2 regions of the Clostridium sp. CM036 genome follow, and region 1 is predicted to be linked to the other one. Evidence: riboswitches for the same ligand, from Rfam matches in the RefSeq annotation. Region 1 holds a riboswitch; the other holds the start of a gene.
The links. A riboswitch is a leader RNA that binds a small molecule or an ion and turns the genes downstream of it on or off. The one in region 1 is predicted to bind S-adenosylmethionine.
Positions count from the first base shown of each region.

Region 2: another riboswitch for S-adenosylmethionine. It lies ahead of ACWJKE_RS14655 (methionine ABC transporter ATP-binding protein); the one in region 1 lies ahead of ACWJKE_RS10700 (O-acetylhomoserine aminocarboxypropyltransferase/cysteine synthase family protein).

Region 1 is NZ_CM143652.1:2,257,142-2,268,053, forward strand. It holds gene ACWJKE_RS10655 (ABC transporter ATP-binding protein) at 1-787, opposite strand, end outside; gene ACWJKE_RS10660 (hypothetical protein) at 821-1,840, opposite strand; gene ACWJKE_RS10665 (hypothetical protein) at 2,132-2,323, shown strand; gene ACWJKE_RS10670 (cupin domain-containing protein) at 2,479-2,976, shown strand; gene ACWJKE_RS10675 (WD40/YVTN/BNR-like repeat-containing protein) at 3,106-4,338, opposite strand; gene ACWJKE_RS10680 (hypothetical protein) at 4,363-4,914, opposite strand; gene ACWJKE_RS10685 (undecaprenyl-diphosphate phosphatase) at 4,978-5,826, opposite strand; gene ACWJKE_RS10690 (PadR family transcriptional regulator) at 6,030-6,359, shown strand; gene ACWJKE_RS10695 (permease prefix domain 1-containing protein) at 6,361-7,329, shown strand; SAM riboswitch class I at 7,404-7,514, shown strand; SAM riboswitch class I at 7,648-7,759, shown strand; gene ACWJKE_RS10700 (O-acetylhomoserine aminocarboxypropyltransferase/cysteine synthase family protein) at 7,872-9,158, shown strand; gene ACWJKE_RS10705 (homoserine dehydrogenase) at 9,274-10,563, shown strand; gene ACWJKE_RS10710 (zinc ribbon domain-containing protein YjdM) at 10,689-10,912, opposite strand, start outside.
Region 2 is NZ_CM143652.1:3,081,821-3,092,732, forward strand. It holds partial or broken gene ACWJKE_RS14640 (sensor histidine kinase) at 1-443, opposite strand, end outside; gene ACWJKE_RS14645 (B12-binding domain-containing radical SAM protein) at 794-2,140, shown strand; gene ACWJKE_RS14650 (transglycosylase domain-containing protein) at 2,389-4,830, opposite strand; SAM riboswitch class I at 5,374-5,493, shown strand; SAM riboswitch class I at 5,587-5,690, shown strand; gene ACWJKE_RS14655 (methionine ABC transporter ATP-binding protein) at 5,808-6,815, shown strand; gene ACWJKE_RS14660 (methionine ABC transporter permease) at 6,805-7,449, shown strand; gene ACWJKE_RS14665 (MetQ/NlpA family ABC transporter substrate-binding protein) at 7,500-8,303, shown strand; gene ACWJKE_RS14670 (alanine/glycine:cation symporter family protein) at 8,527-10,056, shown strand; gene rbr (rubrerythrin) at 10,205-10,789, shown strand.

The sequences.
Region 1 (10,912 bases):
TTACTACTCTGAGCTCTGTAACATCCGCACCCCTTTGAAGGTTAACTACCTTATAATCTCTTTGTATATCCATAACTTCATTTTCTTTATCTGTTGTAATCTTATATACTTTTCCCTTCATGCCAGTTAATATATCTTTATGACTTCCTTTTATTATAACGCTACCATTTTTAATCATTATGGTTTCTCTTGCTACTGCTTCTATATCCGAAATAATATGAGTTGAAAGTATTATTATTTTTTCCTTAGATATATCAGCTATAAGATTTCTAAATCTTGCTCTTTCTTGTGGATCAAGACCCGCTGTTGGTTCATCAAGTACAACTATTTTAGGATCATTTAATAATACTTGTGCAATTCCAACTCTTCTTTTCATACCACCTGAAAATTTGCCAACTGCCTTGTTTCTAACCTCATATAATCCAACAAGATTTAGTAGTTCATCAATTTTTTCAGAGGCTTTATTTTTGTCTATTCCCTTTAATGCAGCCACATATTTCAAAAATTGTTTTGCTGTGAAATTCTTATATGCACCAAATTCTTGCGGAAGGTATCCAATAATATTTCGGTACTCATCTTCTTTATCATAAATACTTTTTCCATTATAAATAATTTCTCCACTGGTAGGTTTTGTTAATGTTACTATTTGTTTCATTAGTGTAGTTTTACCCGCTCCATTTGGTCCGAGTAGTCCATATACACCATTTTCTAAAGTGAGTGTTATATTATTATTTGCATTCTTTTTTCCAAAGCTTTTTGTTAAATTTCTTATTTCAAGCTTGTTCATAATCGTTCCTCCTCTAATTTTAAAATCCATTAATTATCTTACTAATATTTTTTTAAATGATACTACGCTGAGTGTAATTCCTGCCACTATAGTTACTGCCAGTATTCCAAGGCAAAGATTTATTAAGTCAAAGTTCATCCCAAAGAATTTCACATTTCCAAAATATATGCCAGCAAACTGATTAAAATAAAATAGTAAATTTATAAAATTAACATTCGCGAGCACCATTTTAACATTACTCGGAATTATTTTTACCACTGTTAATAATTTTGGAGTAATAATAAAAATCAAAAATCCACTTGTTGATGCTATTGAACTTGTTGTTATAAATGAGAATAAACATGCAATTACACCTAAAGTAGCTAGTATTAATATCATTATTCCTATCTTAAATATTATAAATTGAATTATGGTATATGCATCCCTTACTAAAATAGGATTATCTATTATTCTTATTGCTTGTAGTTTCCCATTGGTGGGCATGCCATATTGAATCGCTGTCACTATGAATTGAATTGCTAGATACCCTCCATATAAAACTGTTGGTATTAATATTCCAAGTCCTAGTTTTGAATATAAAGCCCTATTTTTATTTTTTGATGTAAGAATCAAATTTTCTACCGTAGAAACAATCTCATCTGTATATGTATTACAACAAACTATAATTAGAATTACCACCATACAGAATGCCATAAAAGTATTGGTTGCTCTATAATCGTATGCCTTCCAGAAGCTAACATCCTTATATTTTGTATCTTCCATACTTTTTAACTTTTTACTGGATATTTCTTTTATACCTTTACTAAAGTCATCCTTCTCCTGACTATTTGCCATTTCTTTTATTGTTCCTATTTTTGCATCTAATTTCCCCTGTGCAATTACCTCTGCTTTTCTTGTGTCTTTAATTAACTCATATTGCTCATTTCTATGTGAGTTCTGTGTTTCCATTTCTGGTTTTATAAAAGCCATTACTCCGCAAAGTAAAATAAATATCGCCGCTACAATTATTCCAGTTTTTGATTTTAATATTTTTTTAAGTTCCCAATATATCATATTGTACCTCCTTGTATTCCTCTTCAGTAATTATTTTTTTCGGTAAGATTATAATTATGAAGTGAATCTTGCTATAGGTACATTATATAAGGTTAATCTTATCTCTTGATAACATTAACCTTAAATAAACCTTACAAATGTTTTATATTTTAAAAATAAGATAGAAAAAGGATTTTATTTAACTAGCTAAAAATATTTTGCAAATAAACAAAAGACTTTTTATAGAATTGTACTTTATATACAACTGCCGAGCCATGTGTAATGTGTTCTGGTGCAATATATTGGGGTAATGTGGGGGAAGTAGTATATGATATAAGCGAGAAAAGATTACTAGAGCTTACTGGTAATAATGATATAAATCCAACCTTTGATTTATCTTGCAGATATGTCTTTGCAAAAGGACAAAAGAATATTAATGTTGAAGGCCCTTTTGAAGAAATTGAGCAAGATGTCGTAAATGTTCATGATGATTTTTGGGATTAATTGAGTAAACAAATACAAAAACTGTATTGGAATTTTCTAATACAGTTTTTGTATTGATGCTGCTACAGTTATAATCTAAATGAAACTACCCTTGTCACTACTGACCTATTTGATTATAATTAAGTGTAATCATTTTTTTACAAAGGAGATAAATTATGCACCCATCACAATACTTTATTGACACATTAAATATGGAACCTCATCCTGAAGGTGGTTTCTACAAAAGCAGCTTTGACTCTTGTGAAAATATTAGCTCCAATGATTTAAAAACTAGCTTTGAAGGTGAAAGAATACTTTGGACTAGTATTTATTTTTTATTAAGAGATGGAGAAATTTCAAGGTTTCATAGATTGAAATCAGATGAAATGTGGTACTATCATGCAGGTTCCCCTCTTACAATATATATGATAAGTCCAGAGGGAGAACTTACTACTAAGCAACTAGGTCTTAATATAAAAAATGGAGAAACTCCACAATTCCTAGTACCTAAGAATTATATCTTTGGTTCTGCTATGAATAGTTCAGGTTACTCACTTGTTGGCTGTATGGTATCCCCCGGCTTTGACTTTAAAGATTTTGAAATATTAAAAAGAGATGTTCTTTTAAACAAGTACTCTCAACATAAGGATATAATAATTAAGCTTACAAAATAACTATTGCTTTATAATTAAAGACCATACTAGAATCAATAATTCTAGTATGGTCTCACTATTTTAATACTATTTATTTATGTTCTAAACATTTAAGCATTCTCTTAGCATAATCAATATATAACCATTTTTTTATTTTATAACCTCTCCATCATATTTCCAGTTTTTACCAAAGTCTTCACTAATAAACCTACATACCTGGCTTTTGCCTGCTCCATAGTCACCATCATCCCCTTGTCCAACATAAAGCTCACCATGACTCCCCTTAAATACAGGTGCTACTGGATCATCATATATGCCTTTAAGTTCCTCTGATATTGGCAATTCAATTGTATTCCAACTCTCTCCTCCATTAGTAGTCATATATATGCCATTATTTTTAGTTGTTATAAATCCAATTTTGCTCGTTGAAAATGAAATCCCAGTTGCAAGGCTTGATCCGTCTTTCATTAATGGACCTTTAAAGTCCCAAGTATCTCCTCCATTTTTACTAGTATAAATATCTATCATTTCAAAACTCATTGCTCTATCGCCAGCAATAATTGCATATCCAAATCCTTCATCCGTAAATCCAATGAATTGTCTTCTTATACCCATAATATCACTTTGTAAATTTACATCTTTCCACGTTTCCCCTTCGTCACTCGATATACATAAACTTCCAGTTCCATATATAAATGCCGTTTTCTTTTCGGATATATAATAACTTCCTTTATTCAAGTCATCTGATTTTGTATCTTGCTTATCTTTATCCTCTAACGGCATAAGCGCTATTGGAATTTTAGTCCAATTTACACCGCCATCATAAGTTATATACACATCATCTTTTTCTATTTTATATTTACACTTATCCGCTGTTACTACTGGCTCTATTATATTGCTATTTTTCTTTGATATACCTAATTTTTTCTTTACATCGCTGGTTTGTAAAACATCTAAAAGTTTATACTTATTACCTTCAAACTTACTTATAATTAAAGTCCAATCACAATGAATCATTCCACCATTATCTATTAAACCCCATTTACTTAGCTTGCTAAGGTCACCTTTATCATATGGCTCCACATCAAATATTGCCGATATTGCAAAAGTTCCACTATCCCCTGCAATAAGTTGACTGCTTTTATAAGTATAATAACTTATCTTTTCATTTACCTTATTCTTAGTATTAATTTTATATTGTCCTAGATATTTTTCAAGCATTGGACCTGCTATATATTGAAGTCTTGAAGTATCTTTATATTCTATAATCGGATGGTTTTTACTGTAATTGCTTTTGATATTATATATATAATATCCACCTATAATACAAAATATAACTAAAATTATTGATATACTAATTAATATCTTATTCTTTTTATTCATATCTTTCCCTACTTCCTGCACACCTTATCTTCCTAAATCCTTACCTATTTCAACTAGCTCGTATGTAAATGGTTTATCTGTAACCTTTATATGGAACCTTGTTCTAAATAAAGGTCTATTTTTACCTTCTATCATAGAATTCTTTAATAGATTTGCATCATCTTTTAAGTATCTTGTGTTAAAAGTAATTTCAATTAGAAAGTCTTTTAGATTACCTTTAATAATTTTATTACTTTCATACTGAAGCCCATCAAACTCCATTTCACTAATATTATTCTTAAGTGTATTTACCTGATATTTCTGGAATATACTACTCCCAATTGTTGAACAATCCGTTGCTGTACTCTCAATACTTGTTTTTATAAAAGGAAAGTTTATATCTATAACCTTTACTTCGTTTATTTCATTTTTTAAAATTTGGTCTTTACCTTCATCATTTACTGCCGTCTTCATATCACTTAATACATATGTAATTTTATTTTTTCCCTTTACTGTTTCATAAAGAAAAAAAGCCATAATTATAGATGCTACTATCATTATAGAGGTTATAATATTTAATACTTTATTATTTCCCATATGCTTATTCTCCTTTTACTATTTATATAAGAAAAAATACCTCTTGCTATTTATTCTCTATGATTATGCTAAAATAATAACCTTAGTTAATACTAATATTCCAAGTAAAATACCTACTACTACTCTATATATTGCAAAGACTTTCATTGGCTTCTTTTTCAAATAATCCACAAATTTTTTCATAACTATCAAAGATACTATGAAGGCTACAACAAATCCTACTATTAATGAAATCCATAATGTTTTCGTCATTACAGAATAATCAAATTCAAATAAATCTTTTCCTGTTGCCCCTATCATAGCTGGAATCGCTATGAAAAATGAAAATTCTGCTGCTATTGGTGTTGATAATCCTGCAATCCATCCGCCCATAATTGTAGAAGCACTTCTTGACATTCCTGGCCACATTGCAAGCAGTTGTAATAAACCGATCTTAAATGATTGTATAGGCGTTATGCTATCTATACTTTCTACTTTATGATCCCTGTTTCTAACTCTCCTCTCGATTATTAGTAACAATAATCCACCAACTATGAATCCTACTATAACAGCCTCTGGTGTAAACAATAGTTTTATTTTATCGTATAATACTACTCCTGCAATTCCCATTGGAATAGATGCCGTAATAACATTTATCCCAAATCTGAATCCTTTCTTTCCCTCTTTTCCTTTAGTAAATATAAACTTAAAAAATTCTATTATACTTTCGCTAATCTTCTCCCAATACAAAACAACAACTGCCATTATTGCTCCAAGTTGGATTACAACTTCAAACATCTTTACAAACTCTCCCTCAAACCCAATTGCCCATCCAATCAATATCATATGTCCTGTAGACGATACTGGGATAAATTCAGTTACCCCTTCTACTATTGCTATTATAATTGCTTTTAATAAAAATATTATGTCCATAACTCACCATTCCTTCCAATCTAATTATTACTGTATATAGTTTATCATAATAATCTATAAGGTACCATCTTCAAAACTTACAGTAATATTACATCTATGCAAATTTCAGAAAATACTTTACCTGTCGTAGTAATTGTGTTATCCTTGAATTACTACGACAGACAAAGTACTACAGATGCAGTAAAAGCAAAGGAGGATATAATTTGATAAGCAGCGATGTAATTCGAGGATATAATGATACGATTATTCTTTTTATGCTTCAAGATGGCGAATCCTACGGGTATGAAATATCAAAAAACATCAGAAAATTATCAGAGGAGAAGTATGTTATGAAAGAGACCACACTCTATTCAGCATTCAACCGTCTTGAGAAGAATGGATATATCGAATCTTTCTATAAAGACGAAACCTTTGGTAAAAGACGCACATATTATAAAATCACCCCCGTAGGTTTAACCTACTATAAAGAAAAATGTGAAGAATGGAGCTTAACAAAAGAAGTTATTAATAAATTTATTAAGGAGAGGGATTAGAATGGAAACTATAAAAAATTATTTAGATAATATGTTTAAAGTCCTACCAAGAACAAATCAGACGGTCAAATTAAAAAATGATTTATTATGGAATATGGAAGAAAAATATAACGAGAATAAGAATGATGGAAAATCAGAAAATGAGGCCATTGGTATTGTAATTTCAGAATTTGGCAATATTGACGAATTAATTGATGAACTTGGCATCGAACATATGAAAAAGGGTGCGATACTTAAAACCATTACACAAGAAGAGGCCGATAACTTTATGACTACAAAAAAAGAATCTGGCTTATTGATGGGTATAGGTGTTTTTTTATGTATTGTAGCAACGGCTATATTAATATTAATTACCACTCTCATAGATGGTGGCATTATCTGTAAAGGAATTTCAAAAGATTTCAGCGATATGTTTGGCATTATTGCACTATTCTTACTGTGTGTACCTGCTGTAGCTTTATTCATTTATTCCGGTATGAAGCTAGAAAAATACAAGTATCTAAAAAGCGGTTTTGATTTACCTCTTCATGTAAAAGTAATTGTAAATCAAAAAAATAATGCTTTTGCATCAACCCATATGATATCTGTAATAACAGGTGTGTGCATATGTGTCATATCACCAGTTGCACTTTTTGTATCATCTGCTTTTGGCGACAATGCATCTAGCTACGGAGTAGTTGTTTTACTTGTGATGATTGCTATTGCCGTTTTCCTCTTTATATATTTTGGAAATATTAAGCAGAGTTTTAGTATTCTTTTACAGATTGGTGACTTTTCAAAAGAAAAAACTGAAGATAATAAACTTATTGGTGCAGTTGCTGCTATCGTATGGCCATTAGCAATCTGTATCTTCCTTGTCAGTGGATTAGTTTTTAATCTATGGCACATTAATTGGATTATATTCCCTATCGTTGGCATTTTATTTGGTATGTTCAGTGCAGCATATAGTATTATAAAAGGGCATAATTAAAATAATTTTATCTTTTAAAAAAGTATTGACAATTGTTTTTATGAGTAATATACTAAATACTAATAACTGAATACAACTTATCCAGAGTGGCAGAGGAACTGGTCCGATGAAGCCCGACAACCAGCATTCTTATTCGAATGTAGTGGTGTCAATTCCTGCAGATTGTAAAATCTGAAAGATAAGGATGTTAGCAAATTTTATGATACAATTTTATTGTTTATTAAAGTTAACTATTGCTACTTTCCTTATAGGAAAGTAGCTTTTTTTCTTTCCCAAAAATCTAAATAAATAATGTACTAAATACTAACAACTAAATATAACTTATCCAGAGCGGCAGAGGGACTGGCCCGATGATGCCCGACAACCAGCATTTTTAAAAGAAGTGCAATGGTGTCAATTCCATCAGATTGTAAAATCTGAAAGATAAGGACGATAGCAAATTTTATGATACAATTTTATTGTTTATTAAAGTTAATCATGCTGCTTTCCTTATAGGAGAGCAGCTTTTTTTTAGAAAAATAATTATAAAAGGAGAAATTAATATGAGTGAGCGAACATTAAGTTTTGAAACATTACAGGTACATGCAGGGCAGGTTCCAGACCCTACTACAGGCTCGAGAGCAGTCCCAATTTATCAAACATCATCTTTTGTTTTTAAAAATGCAGATCATGCAGCAAATTTATTTCAATTAAAAGAAGAAGGAAATATATATTCAAGAATAATGAACCCAACTACAGACGTTTTTGAAAAAAGAGTAGCCGCTCTCGAAGGCGGAGTAGCAGGACTTGCTACAGCTTCAGGAATAGCTGCAACATTCTATGCAATACTTAATGTAGCAAATTCAGGCGATGAAATAGTAGCTGCAAGCACTCTATATGGTGGTACTTATGAACTATTTAATGTTACTCTTAGAAAACTTGGAATTAACGTAACATTTGTTGATCCAGATGATCCTGAAAATTTTAGAAAAGCTATCTCGAATAAAACAAAAGCACTTTATGCTGAAACAATGGGAAACCCAAAAATAAATGTTCTAGATATAGAGGCAGTAGCGGATATTGCTCATGAAAATAAAATACCCCTTATTATTGACAATACCTTTGCAACTCCCTTCCTTTGCCGTCCAATTGAGTATGGTGCAGATGTAATTATTCATTCAGCAACAAAGTTCATTGGAGGACATGGAACTACTATTGGTGGAATTATAGTTGATGCTGGTAAATTTGATTGGGCAGCTAGCGGTAAATTCCCTGATTTTACAACTCCGGATAAAAGCTATAATGGAATAGTATATGCTAATTTAGGTGCTCCAGCATTTGCTTTAAAAGCTAGAGTTCAACTTTTAAGAAACACCGGTGCGACGCTTAGCCCTCAAAGTGCATTTTTATTTCTTCAAGGTTTGGAATCATTATCGTTAAGAGTTGAGAGACATGTAACAAACGCTAGGAAAGTTGTTGAATTTTTGAGTAAGCATCCAAATGTTTCATGGGTAAATTATCCTGAACTTGACGGGAGCAGATACAAAGATTTAGCTAAAAAATACCTACCAAAAGGAGCAGGATCAATATTCACTTTTGGAATAAAAGGTGGCCTTGAAGCTGGAAAAAAATTTATTAATAATGTAGAATTATTTTCGCTGCTTGCAAATGTTGCAGATGCAAAATCTCTAGTAATTCACCCCTCAAGTACAACTCATGCAGAGCTTAACGCAGAGGAGCAAAAATCTGCTGGAGTTACTTCAGATTTGATAAGACTTTCAATTGGCGTTGAGGGTATCGATGACATTATATACGATTTGACGCAAGCTCTAGAAAAATCAGTTCAATAAAAAGTCAATAATTCTTTGGCAGCTGGTTTCAAAATAAGGTCTTGTTCCTAACTATATTCCTCCATCACCTTAGATGACGGAGGAATAACTTTAAAGTTTAGAAAGGAAAACTATTATGAAAAAGGTAAAAATAGCGATTTTAGGTTTTGGAAATGTTGGGACGGGTGTATGGAAAATACTTCACGAAAATAGAAAAGAAATAATGAAACGTTCAAATTATGAAATAGAAGTTGCTAAAATACTTGTAAAAGATATAGATAAAAAAAGAGATATCAAAGCACCTAATGGCCTATTAACAGATAACATTGATGATATTATAAATGATGAAAGTATAAAAATTGTGGTTGAACTTATTGGTGGATGCGATAAATCTAAAGAGTATATGATACGCGCAATGAAATCTAAAAAACATATTGTAACTGCTAATAAATTAGTTATCGCGAACTGGGGCGAAGAGTTATTTAAAACAGCGGAGAAAGAAAACGTATTGTTTTATTATGAAGCAAGTGTGGCTGGTGGAATTCCAATAATACGCGAGATTAATGAGAGCCTTACAGCCAATAGGATTGAGCAGATAATTGGAATTATAAATGGAACAACTAATTACATATTAAGCAAAATGACAATGGATGGGATTAGCTTTGATGAAGCACTAAAGGAGGCGCAAGAAAAGGGTTATGCTGAAGCAGACCCAACCTCTGATGTTGATGGCTTTGACGCTGTATATAAGCTTGCAATAATGTCTTCTCTAGCATTTGGAACTAAGGTAGATCATGATTGTATTTATAGAGAAGGAATAAGAAGTATTAGTGACATAGATATAGAATATGCTAAAAAACTTGGTTATTCAATAAAACTTTTAGCAATAGCTAAAGAAGTAAATAACAAATTAGAGCTAAGAGTACATCCAACCCTAATACCTTCGAGCCACCCAATGGCAAATGTAGCCGATGCATTTAATGCTATTATGATAAAAGGAAATGCAGTTGGAGAGTTAATGCTATATGGAAAAGGCGCTGGAGCTTTTCCAACTGGAAGTGCAGTTGTAGGTGATATAATATCCATATTAAGAAATAATGTAAATCCTTATGACTTATTAGACCTAAGTGACAAGACTGATTTTAAAGAAGTGAAAAAATCAGAAGAAAATGAATCAGAATTCTATATTAGACTTAATGTTAAAGATACAGTAGAAGTTTTAGGAGATACAGCGAAAATATTTGGGAAAAACAATGTCAGCATTATGTCCGTTACTGGAGATGTAAGGCACGATGATCATGGACCACTAGGATTTATTACACATAAAAGTTCAGAAAAAAACATAAGAATTTCATTAGAAAAAATAAAAGAACTAGAAAACGTCAACAAAATAGAAAGTATAATAAGGATGGAATCATTTTATTAAACTTATTCTCCTTTTAGTATTTATATATAAAAACACCCCATCAGATGAATTTTACAACTTTTTTAGTTATAATCATTCAATGGGGTGAAGTTCACTATTTCGGTTCTATTACATTAAACCATGATTTATACTTTTTTAACAAATTCAGATTTTAATTCCATAGCTCCAAACCCATCAATTTTGCAATCAATATTATGATCTCCATCAACCAAACGTATATTTTTTACTTTTGTACCTTTTTTTATGGCTAATGGACTTCCTTTTACTTTAAGGTCTTTGATTATTGTTACAGAATCACCATCGTTTAATACATTTCCATTTGCATCTTTGATAATCCTTTTCTCTTCAC
Region 2 (10,912 bases), 820 kb from region 1:
GATATTTTATCATCTAGTTCTAATAAGGTTTGTTTCATTAAGGCCACAACATCCACATCAACTAAATTTAAATTTATATTTCCACTTGTAGCCTTGCTCACTTCAAATAAATCCTCAATTAATTCCTGTAATCTTTGTGATTTCCTATCTAATGTATCTAAATACTCCTTATGCTTTTCTGCTGAAAGATTTTCATCCTTTAATAAATCTGTATAAGTAATAATAGATGTTAAAGGAGTTTTTAAATCATGAGATACATTGGAAATAAGCTCTGTCTTCATTTTTTGACTCTTTACCTCTTCGATAACTGCCTTTTTAAAGCCTTTTTGTATACTTTCGATTTCTTTCTTAAAATCATTGAATACACCTAAATTTTCTTCAATAGTTACATCTAAATTGCCTTCCGCTATTTTATTTGTAGCTTCAAAAAGCTTATTATATTTGTAGGTCATCTCATTATAAATTTTTCTTACCACCTCTCTCAATTTCATATCTTTATGACACTCTTAACTTTTAAAGATAATGTTGGGGTAATTCTAAAGATTTTCTAAAGACTTATCCCTATTTTAACTTTGAAAACAAGATTAATACATACTCAAGAAGTGACTCCAAATAAGAAGAGTGGAAATTCCACGTTTCAATCTCTTATTTGGAGTCACGCAGGAGAACGTTATACGGGCGGGGAAAATAGAAAAAATAGTAAGTTAATTATGGTATGTAATGGTATAATTTATTAGAGTCGTCTCACTAGCGTAGAATATTATGCGATATCGCTTTATTTGAGGAGGATTATATGAAAATCAAATTAATTCAACCTGCAATGGTACAAAGACCTATGGATACAAAATTAAAAACAAGAATGTCTCCTTCGTTAGCTTTATTAACAATAGCAAATCTTACGCCAAAAGAGCATGAAGTTAATATTGAGAATGAAAATGTTGAAAAGATAGATTTCAATGAGCTGGTAGATTTGGTGGTTATAACTGTTACTGTAGATGTTATGAATAGAGCAGTAGAAATATCAAAGGAGTTCCAAAAGCGTGGTGTAACAGTAATTGCGGGGGGGATACACATAACATCAGATCCAGAGGGAACTGTTGATAGTTTTGACGCAATAAGTGTGGGAATGGCTGAGAGAGTTTGGGTAAAGATACTTAAGGATAAAGAAAACAATTCGCTTAAAAAGATATATTATGATATGGAAAATATTTCGGGAGAAGAAATAGTATCACCTAATTATGATATTATTGATAATAAAAAATATTTATATACTAATATAATTAGCACAAGCAGGGGATGCCCATTTCAATGTGATTTCTGCTATAATAGTTGCAAAAATGTACTTAAAACCTATATTAATAGACCTATAGATGATGTAATTAAAGATATAAATAAATTAAAAACAAGACATATAATGTTTATTGATGATAATTTTGTTGGAAATCCAAAATGGACAAAAAAATTATTAAAGGAAATGAAACCTCTTAAATTAAAGTGGAATGCAGCAGTTACTTCTAATATAGTTGACATGCCTGAACTATTAGATGAAATGAAGGCGGCAGGCTGTCAAAGCCTTTTTATAGGTTTTGAAAGTATAAATAGTAAGTCATTAAAAAGTGTTCATAAAGTACAAAATAGTGTGAATAGATATGAGAAGCTTGTGGATGAAATTCATAAAAGAGGAATAATGATAAATGCTAGTTTTGTTTTCGGATTAGATGAAGATGATGCCTCAATATTTAAGAGTACATTAGAATGGGTAGTTAAAAATAAAATAGAAACGGTAACATCCCATATTCTTACCCCCTATCCTGGTACAAAGTTATACTTATCATTATTCGAGGAAAATAGAATAGTAGATTTTAATTTGTCTAATTATAATACTGCCCAAGTTGTATATAAACCCAAGAGTATGACAGCAGAAGAATTATATAATGGCTATCTATGGATATATAAAGAGGTGTACACGTTTAAAAACATAATGAAAAGACTGCCGAAATCCAAAAAACAATGGATTCCATTTTTAACATTTAATTTTTGTTATAGAAAATTTGGAAAACTAACTGAGATCTTGTGCAATATAGTTTCTTTTAAAAATATAGGAAGATTTTCTAGCTGGTTGGCTTATAGAACAAAGTAGGTGGCGGAAACTAATAAAATTTTGAGAAAAGAAGGCAAACTCATAATCTTCCAATACGATTGTTTAAGAAAGGATTTGTATATAGGATATCAACGGTATGCTTAAATATAGCGGTAAAAAAAGAGGGGAAGTATTTTTAAATACTTCCCCTCTTTTAAAATAAAATATAATTACTGATTAATGACACTTCAGAAGGAAAGTCATTAATAGTGCAGCAGCGTAGGTGATGATTTAACGTTCGCGCTGGTTTATTGTGCAGGGGGTGGGGTTGGGTCTGGGGCTGGGGTTGGGGCTGGAGCTGGGTCTGGAGCTGGGGTTGGGGCTGGTGGTTGTTCATTTGCGGCTGCGTCTGCAGCCGCTTTGTCTGCAGCTGCTTTGTCTGCAGCTGCTTTTGCTGCGGCTTCATTTGCAGCTGCTGCGTCAGCAGCTACTTTGTCTGCTGCTGCTTTATCCGCAGCTGCTTTGTTTGCAGCATCATCGCTTGCTTTTTTCGCAGCATCATCGCTTGTCTTTTTTGCAGCATCATCGCTTGCTTTTTTTGCAGCATCATCACTTGCTTTTTTTACATCATCATCACTTGGTTTTTCTATGACTTTCTTTTCTGCTTTTATTTTACCATTTTCATTTAATTTGATATATAGAGTATTCATTAATACACCATTTCTATCAACTACTGTATTAGGACGAGTAAAGTCTTTTTGTTCTAGACCTTGGTGTAGGTACTCCATATATTCTTTCCATATCTGACCTGGTTCTTGAGCTCCATACATGTTTTGTGGCGCTGGAATATCATCTCCTACCCATACAGAGGTTGTATAATAAGGTGTATATCCTACAAACCAAGCATCTTTTGATTGATCTGTAGTTCCTGTTTTACCTGCAGTAAAGGGATAGTTACTAAGGGCTAAATTTGCATGACTTTCTGTTTTTGTTAGTACACCCTTTAAAGTATCTGTCATAAGATAAGAGGCACCACTATCATACACTGTAGTTTGCTTATGTTTATTTTCAAATAATACTTCATTAACTATTGTATTTGTTATTTTACGTACATTAGTCGGACTTATAAATTCGCCGTTTCTTGCAAGGGTTGAATAACCTGAAGCCATTTCAACTGGCGTAACACCCTTTGTAAAACCACCTATAGCAATTATAGGGTAAATATCTTGAGGAGTTGTATATTTAAACTCCATGTTTTGTAAATATTTCAACGAATTCTTTACGCCCATTTCTCCCACTAATCTAACCGGGATAGTGTTTATAGATATCTCAACTGCATATCTTAAAGATACAGAACCTCTGTATTTAAAATCAACATTAGCGGGACCATTATCAAAGGCTTTGTCTTCATATTCACTAGCGGGAATGTAGCCTTTTTCAAATGCAGGGGTATATGCGATTAATGGCTTTATAGCGGAACCTGGCTGCCTTACACCTAAGAAGGCTCTGTTAAAGGTGTTACCATCTTGGCTTCTACCTCCAACTATAGCTACTACTTCTCCAGTATTATTATCTATAGTAACGCTTGCACCTTGCTTTTCATATAAATCTGTTTTGTTATTGGTGCTTGTATATTGAGCCAAATGACTATCTACTACACTTTGTAATTTTTCTTGTTTTGCAGTATCAATAGATGTATCTATTCTATATCCTCCACTAAGAAGTTGTTTTTCTTTAGACTCATATTCATCATTATACTTAGTGAAATAAGTGTTTCTATCATTATCATTACTAAAAGAATATTTAGAAACGAAACCATTTTGCTCCATTAACTTTAAGGTTGCATTGTGAACAGCATATTGAATATCATAGCTCATAGGTTCAGGTGCTGTACGAGGTTTAATATTTAATTTAATAACTTCTGCTTTTGCTGTATCAAAATCATTTTGTGAAATTTGTTCTAAGCTTAGCATTTTATCTAAGACTAAGTCTCTCCTCTTTATAACATTGTCCAGCTGAGTCACGGGGTTATAAACAGATGGATTATTAGGTATTGAAACAAGCATAGCTATTTGAGATAAATCTAAATCCTTATTATTCTTTTGAAAGTAAAATTGTGAAGCACTTTCAATACTATAGCATCCATTGCCGAAGTTTATATTATTTACATAAAACTCTAATATTTGATCTTTTGAATATCTTTCTTCTAATTTATTTGCTATAACAGACTCTTCCAATTTTCTCGACAAGGTTACGTCAAATGTAAGGAATACATTTCTTGCAAGTTGTTGCGTTATTGTTGAACCACCTTGTACGATAGCTCCCTTGGATTTTATATATACCCAGACAGCTCTCCTTATACCTTTATAATCTATACCACCATGTTTATAAAATCTTTGGTCTTCTATTGAAGTGACAGCTTTACCTACATAGGGATTTAAGTCTGCTTCTTTTGTGTAATAATATGTATTGGTCTTAAATTCTTTTAATAGTTTACCATTAGTATCAAAAAATTGTGTCGGTTTTCGGGTATTAAAGGAGGTTTCGTTTATGGTTTGTGCTATATTGTTAGCATCTTTTATAGTTGCCTCTATTTTAGGCCCATATTTAATATAACCATATCCTAAAGTTATCGTAGCCGATACGAAAATTATTGCAGAAAATATCAATAAACCTTTAACGATTTTTTTCCAAAGTTTCTTTTTAACCGGTGCTGTTTTTATGGGTTCTACATTTTTATTATCATCCATTAATATCTCCTCCTTTTTTTATTATACAAAAAATGTCCAGGGTTAGCCCTGAATGACCACGCTTCATACATACTGTAAAGGGGGGGCTTACTTGGTCGCCATAAGTATTTCCTGTTTTTAGTCCTATATTCAATTGTTATTACTGAATTCTAATACTAGGTCACATAAAAGAGACCTTATGGGTCTCTCTTATACTATTAAAAAAGTGCTTAGTTTATGTGTGTATAATACAATTATTTTACAATTTTGTCAATAACACTAAGTTATATGATGTGATTTCTATTGATGTTAATTATTTCTTATTGGCATTTCAAACATTAGCCATACAATGTATCCTCCTAGAACAATATAATTATTACAATATATTATAACATAAATAATGTAACATGAATATTTATGTTATATATAAAGTATGAACAAAATATATATTATGATGAAACATCATTAGACAGTTGTATGATGTTTGGAGAAGGTGTATATAAAAACTTCTTTACATAGCATTCATATAGTGATATTATAAATCTGATTTAATAAATAAGTTAATTCTCATCAAGAGAGATAGAGGGACTGGCCCGATGACATCTCGGCAACCATCAGACGTTATTGTCTGAATAGGTGCTAAATCCTGCGTTAATTTCATTGTAAATTAGCGGAAGATGAGAGAGGTGTCTTTGTAATTTTATACCTCTTTCATCATTATATAATGATGAAAGAGGTTTTTGTTTTTTTGAATAGATGTAAATAAAATTTAATAGTGTCTTATCAAGAGAGGTGGAGGGACTGGCCCTATGAACCCCGACAACCAGTATCATATTATGATACATGGTGTTAATTCCTGCAGCATTGCTGCAAGATAAGAATAAGTTTGGAAGTAGTGCCCAAGTTTATTCTTGGGCTCTATTTTTTTAGAGTGATGTTTAAAGAAAGGATCAAAAGGTAAAGATGAATTATAAGAAATGAAAAGGAGAAGGGATATCATGATTAAAGTTCGAGGTGTAAGTAAAAGTTTTTCAGGGGTTAAAGTGTTAAATGATGTTTCATTTACAGTGGAGGAGGGTGATATTTATGGTGTTATTGGTCACAGTGGAGCTGGTAAATCCACTTTACTTAGATGCTTTAATGGGCTTGAAACCTATGATACAGGTACCATTAATATAATGGAAAAAGGGGTGAAACAGCTAAGTTTGAAAGAACTTCGCGAGTTTAGGAAAAATGTAGGCATAATATTTCAAAGTTTTAATCTTATTAACAGTAAAAATGTTTTTGAAAACATAGCATTTCCACTAGAAATATGGGGAAACGATAAAAATTTTATTAAAAAAAGAGTAGATAGCTTAATAGAGTTAGTAGGACTTAAGGATAAAGCAAACACCAATGTAAAACAACTTAGCGGAGGGCAGAAGCAAAGAGTTGGAATTGCAAGAGCGCTTTCACTTAATCCGAAAATATTACTTTGTGATGAAGCTACCTCTGCACTAGATCCTAAAACTACAAAATCTATATTAGAGCTTTTAAGGGCTATCAATAACAAATTTAATATAACAATTATTGTAGTTACCCATCAGATGGAAGTGGTAAAAGAAATTTGTAATAAATTTATTCTTTTAGAAGGAGGGGAAATTAAAAGCCATGGCATTACCGATGAACTATTTATTAGGCCAACAAAGGAAATGCAAACACTTATGGGAGAGGAAGAATTACTGCCTAGCACGGGATATAACATTAAAATATTTTTTACAAAGGAAATTACCCAGAGTTGCCTTATAACATCAATTGCCAGGGAGTTAAATATTGATTTTTCAATAGTATGGGGCAGGCTTGAAAAATTTAGGGATAACGTAATGGGAAGTCTCATAATAAATGCAAGTAAAGAGAATAAGAAGAAGATATTAAATTATTTAGATGAAAAATCTATAGAGTGGGAGCTCATTAATTATTCTGTGCAGCTTGAGAAGCACAAGGGAGAGAGTATAAATGCTATTTAAAGATATTTTATTACCTGCACTAAAAGAAACTATATATATGGTAACATTATCCACGATTTTTACAGTTATTTTAGGGTTTATTTCAGCAGTAGGATTAATTATAACTGGACCTATTGGCCTAAGGCCAAACACTTTAATCTATAAAATCTTAAATTTAGTAATAAATGTACTTAGGTCTTTTCCGTTTATTATACTAATGATATCTATATTCCCTTTAACTAAGCTTATAGTTGGAACAACAATAGGTACTAATGCAGCTATAGTTCCTCTAACGCTTGGTGCAGCACCTTTTGCTGCAAGAATAATAGAATCTGCACTTTTAGAAGTGGATTATGGAATTGTTGAAGCAGCTAAGTCATTTGGTGCAAAAACCTATCAAATTATATTTAAGGTTATGTTAAAAGAGGCAATGCCGTCTATAGTTCTTGGAGTTACGTTAACAATAATAAACATTATAGGTTACTCAGCTATGGCTGGGACAATTGGTGGAGGGGGACTTGGAGATGTAGCCGTAAAATATGGTTACTATAGATTTAAGTCAGATATCATGATATACACTGTAATTATATTAATTGCAGTTGTGCAAGTAATTCAAGCCTTAGGAAATATATTGTACAGAAAAATGATTAAATAAGTTTTGAATTATAAAAATATTAAAAGAAAAATAAGAGGAGGAAATTAAAAATGAAAAAAATATTAAGCATATTATTAACAATAGTTGTGATTTTTACACTGAGTGGATGTGGAGCAAAAAAAGAGGCGGATGTAACTGAGAAAAAAATCATTAAAGTAGGTGCGTCACCAGTGCCTCATAAAGAAATATTAGAGGCTATAAAGCCGATTCTCGCAAAAGAGGGATATACTCTCGAAATAGTAGAATTTACTGACTATGTAACACCAAACACTGCACTAGCCGAGGGACAATTAGATGCTAATTTCTTTCAACATATTCCTTATTTGCAATCCTTTAGTAAGGAAAAGGGAGTGGACCTAGACTATACTGTAAAGGTTCATCTTGAACCTATGGGTGTGTACTCTAATAAATATAAAAAGCTAAGTGATTTAAAAGATGGAGCTAAAATAGCCATTCCAAGTGATCCTACAAATGGAGCAAGAGCACTTAGAGTGCTTGAGAAGGAAGGGCTATTAAAACTAAAAAGTGGAGATCTTATTTCTAAACTTGATATTACTGAAAATAAAAAGAATTTTAAAATAACTGAATTAGACGCTCCTCAGCTTCCAAGGATTTTAAAAGATGTGGATGCAGCAGTTATAAACTCAAATTTTGCAATAGAAGCCAATTTAAATCCGACAAAAGACGCACTAGCAATTGAATCAAAAGATTCGCCTTATGCAAATGTGCTTGCAGTTAGAAAAGAAGATAAAACTAAACCTCATATAGAAGCACTTTCAAAGGCATTAAATTCTCTAGAAGTTAAAAAAATTATTGAAGATAAATATAAAGGAGATATAATTCCTGCTTTCTAAAAAAAATATAAAACCATTAATCATTTTGCTTTGGGCGTAATAGTCGAAAGTAAGATGATTTTTTTATAGTAAAGCATAAAGTTTAACGACATTTTTATACTTTTATTTTTTTAAAAATTCATTTTATACCTTATTAGTGTATAATTACCGTATGCAAATAATTTTTGGAGTAATTAATTCTAAAATGCAAATAAGGATAACATTATAATATGGAGGTTTAAAAATGAGTGTATTATTTCAAGCAATAAATAATTTTTTTGATTTTATAGTTCCTATTGCGGATTTTCTATGGGAATTTCCAACTAATTTTAAGTGGTATCAAAACATCCCGGTTTTAGGTAATTTTGCCTTTGCAGTTATTTTACTTTTAGGAACAGGAATTTATCTTACATTTAAAACTGGATTTATTCAAGTTATGGCATTTAAAAAAGGAATTAAGATTCTTGCTACAAAAAAGGAAACAGATACTGGGGTTAGTTCATTAGCATCATTTTTACTAAGTTCTGCTATGCGTGTAGGTCCAGGTAATATTATGGGGGTTACAGGTGCAATATCTGTTGGCGGACCAGGGGCACTATTTTGGATGTGGGTTTCAGCTTTCTTTGGTATGTCCACGGCTTTTGTAGAATCTGTACTTGCACAGCTTTTTAAAGAGAAAAATGGCAAGGAGTTCGTAGGTGGACTTCCATTTTATGGTCAAAAGATTTTGGGCAATAAACGGTGGGTAGGTATTGTACTGTCTTCACTTTTTATAATATATGCACTGTTTGTTATCCCATCTCAAGCTTTTCATTTATTTACAAGTTTCGGTTCAATAGCTGATACTATAGCTGGAAAAACCTTTGGACGTCAATCTACAGTTTATTATGGTATAGCAATAGTCTTAATAATTACTGTTCTTTTGACTGTAATTGGAGGAATAAAAAGAGTTACTGCAGTTACAGATATACTAGTACCTATTATGGCAGTTATTTATACACTTATAGTTATTTTAATAATATTAGTTAATTTAGATAAAGTTCCGTATTTCTTTAAAGAAGTGATTGGTGGAGCATTTAAGCCCAATGCATTATTTGGTGGGGCATTTGGTGTAGCTTTAGCTCAAGGAATTAAGCGTGGGTTAATGTCCAATGAAGCTGGGCAAGGAACAATTACAATGGCGGCTGCTACAGCGGAGAATAAACATCCTGCAGAACAAGGTTTTGTACAATGTCTAGGAGTTTTTCTTGACACAATGGTAATATGTAGTATGACTGGATTTGTTATTGTTATGGCACATGTTTGGACAGGCACTGCTGGAGTTTCATGGGAAAGTATAGAAGCGTCGAAACTTACAGTTTACCTATCCTCAATCAAATACTTAGTTCCTGGTACTGCATTAGATGGAACAGTTACAATTATTGTTTCGCTATGCTATGGAATGTTTGCATTTACAACATTGCTCGGTTTAATATTGTTTGCAGAAGTCTCCGCAAATTTAATATCTAGAAATAAGAAATTTATTATGGGAATACGTTTGGTTGGTGCATTATTCTTTGTTCCATTTGGCGCATTAACAGTTCTTGCTGGTTTAGAACTTACAAATTTATGGTACATAGGTGATTTTGTAAATATTGTTTTAGTTTATGTAAATGTTCCAATTATATTAATTGGGTCTAACTATGCATTAAAAATATTGAAAAATTATAAAAAAACCGATGGAACTAAATTCAAATCAAAATCTATTGGTGTTGATACTGATGTTTGGAAATAAGGTACATACTTAGAATAAACTTAATTAATAGGTAATTTAGTAAACTTTCTTAAAATAGTATGGATTAAAAGAAGCAAAGTATACTATTTAGGGTATACTCTAATAGAGGTAATTATTTTCTTTAAGTAGAAAAACAAGGAGGCATTTTATGAAAACATTAAAGGGTACAAAAACAGCTGAAAATCTTATGAAATCATTCGCAGGTGAATCACAAGCTAGGAATAGATATACTTATTATTCATCTATAGCGAAAAAAGAGGGGTATGTACAAATAGCTAATATATTCATAGAAACAGCAGATAATGAAAAAGAACACGCTAAAAGATTTTTTAAGTTTTTAAATGAAAGTTTAAATGGAGAAGTGGTAGAAATTAATGCCACATATCCTGTAGGTCTTGGAGATACTAAAGCAAATTTATTGTCAGCAGCAAATGGAGAAAATGAAGAGTGGTCAGATCTTTACCCAGCATTTGCGAAAGTTGCGCAGGAGGAAGGCTTTGATGATATCGCGTTTGTTTTTAGAAAAATTTCTGATGTTGAAAAGCATCATGAAGAAAGATATAGAGAACTATTAAGTAATATAGAAAATAATACAGTATTTAATAAAGAAGAATCAGTTATTTGGAAATGTAGAAACTGTGGTTATATTTTTGAGGGAAAAAGTGCTCCGAAAATATGCCCAGCTTGTGTACATCCTCAAGCATATTTTGAAATATTCTCTGAAAAATATTAATAGCATTTCAAATGATGCAGTATTAAAAATGCCGTAGCAACCTTCGTGGATTCTTAATATAAAAAATAAAAACAACCCCCATTTTGATTTAATTAATTTGGGGGTTGTTCTATATCACGCTTT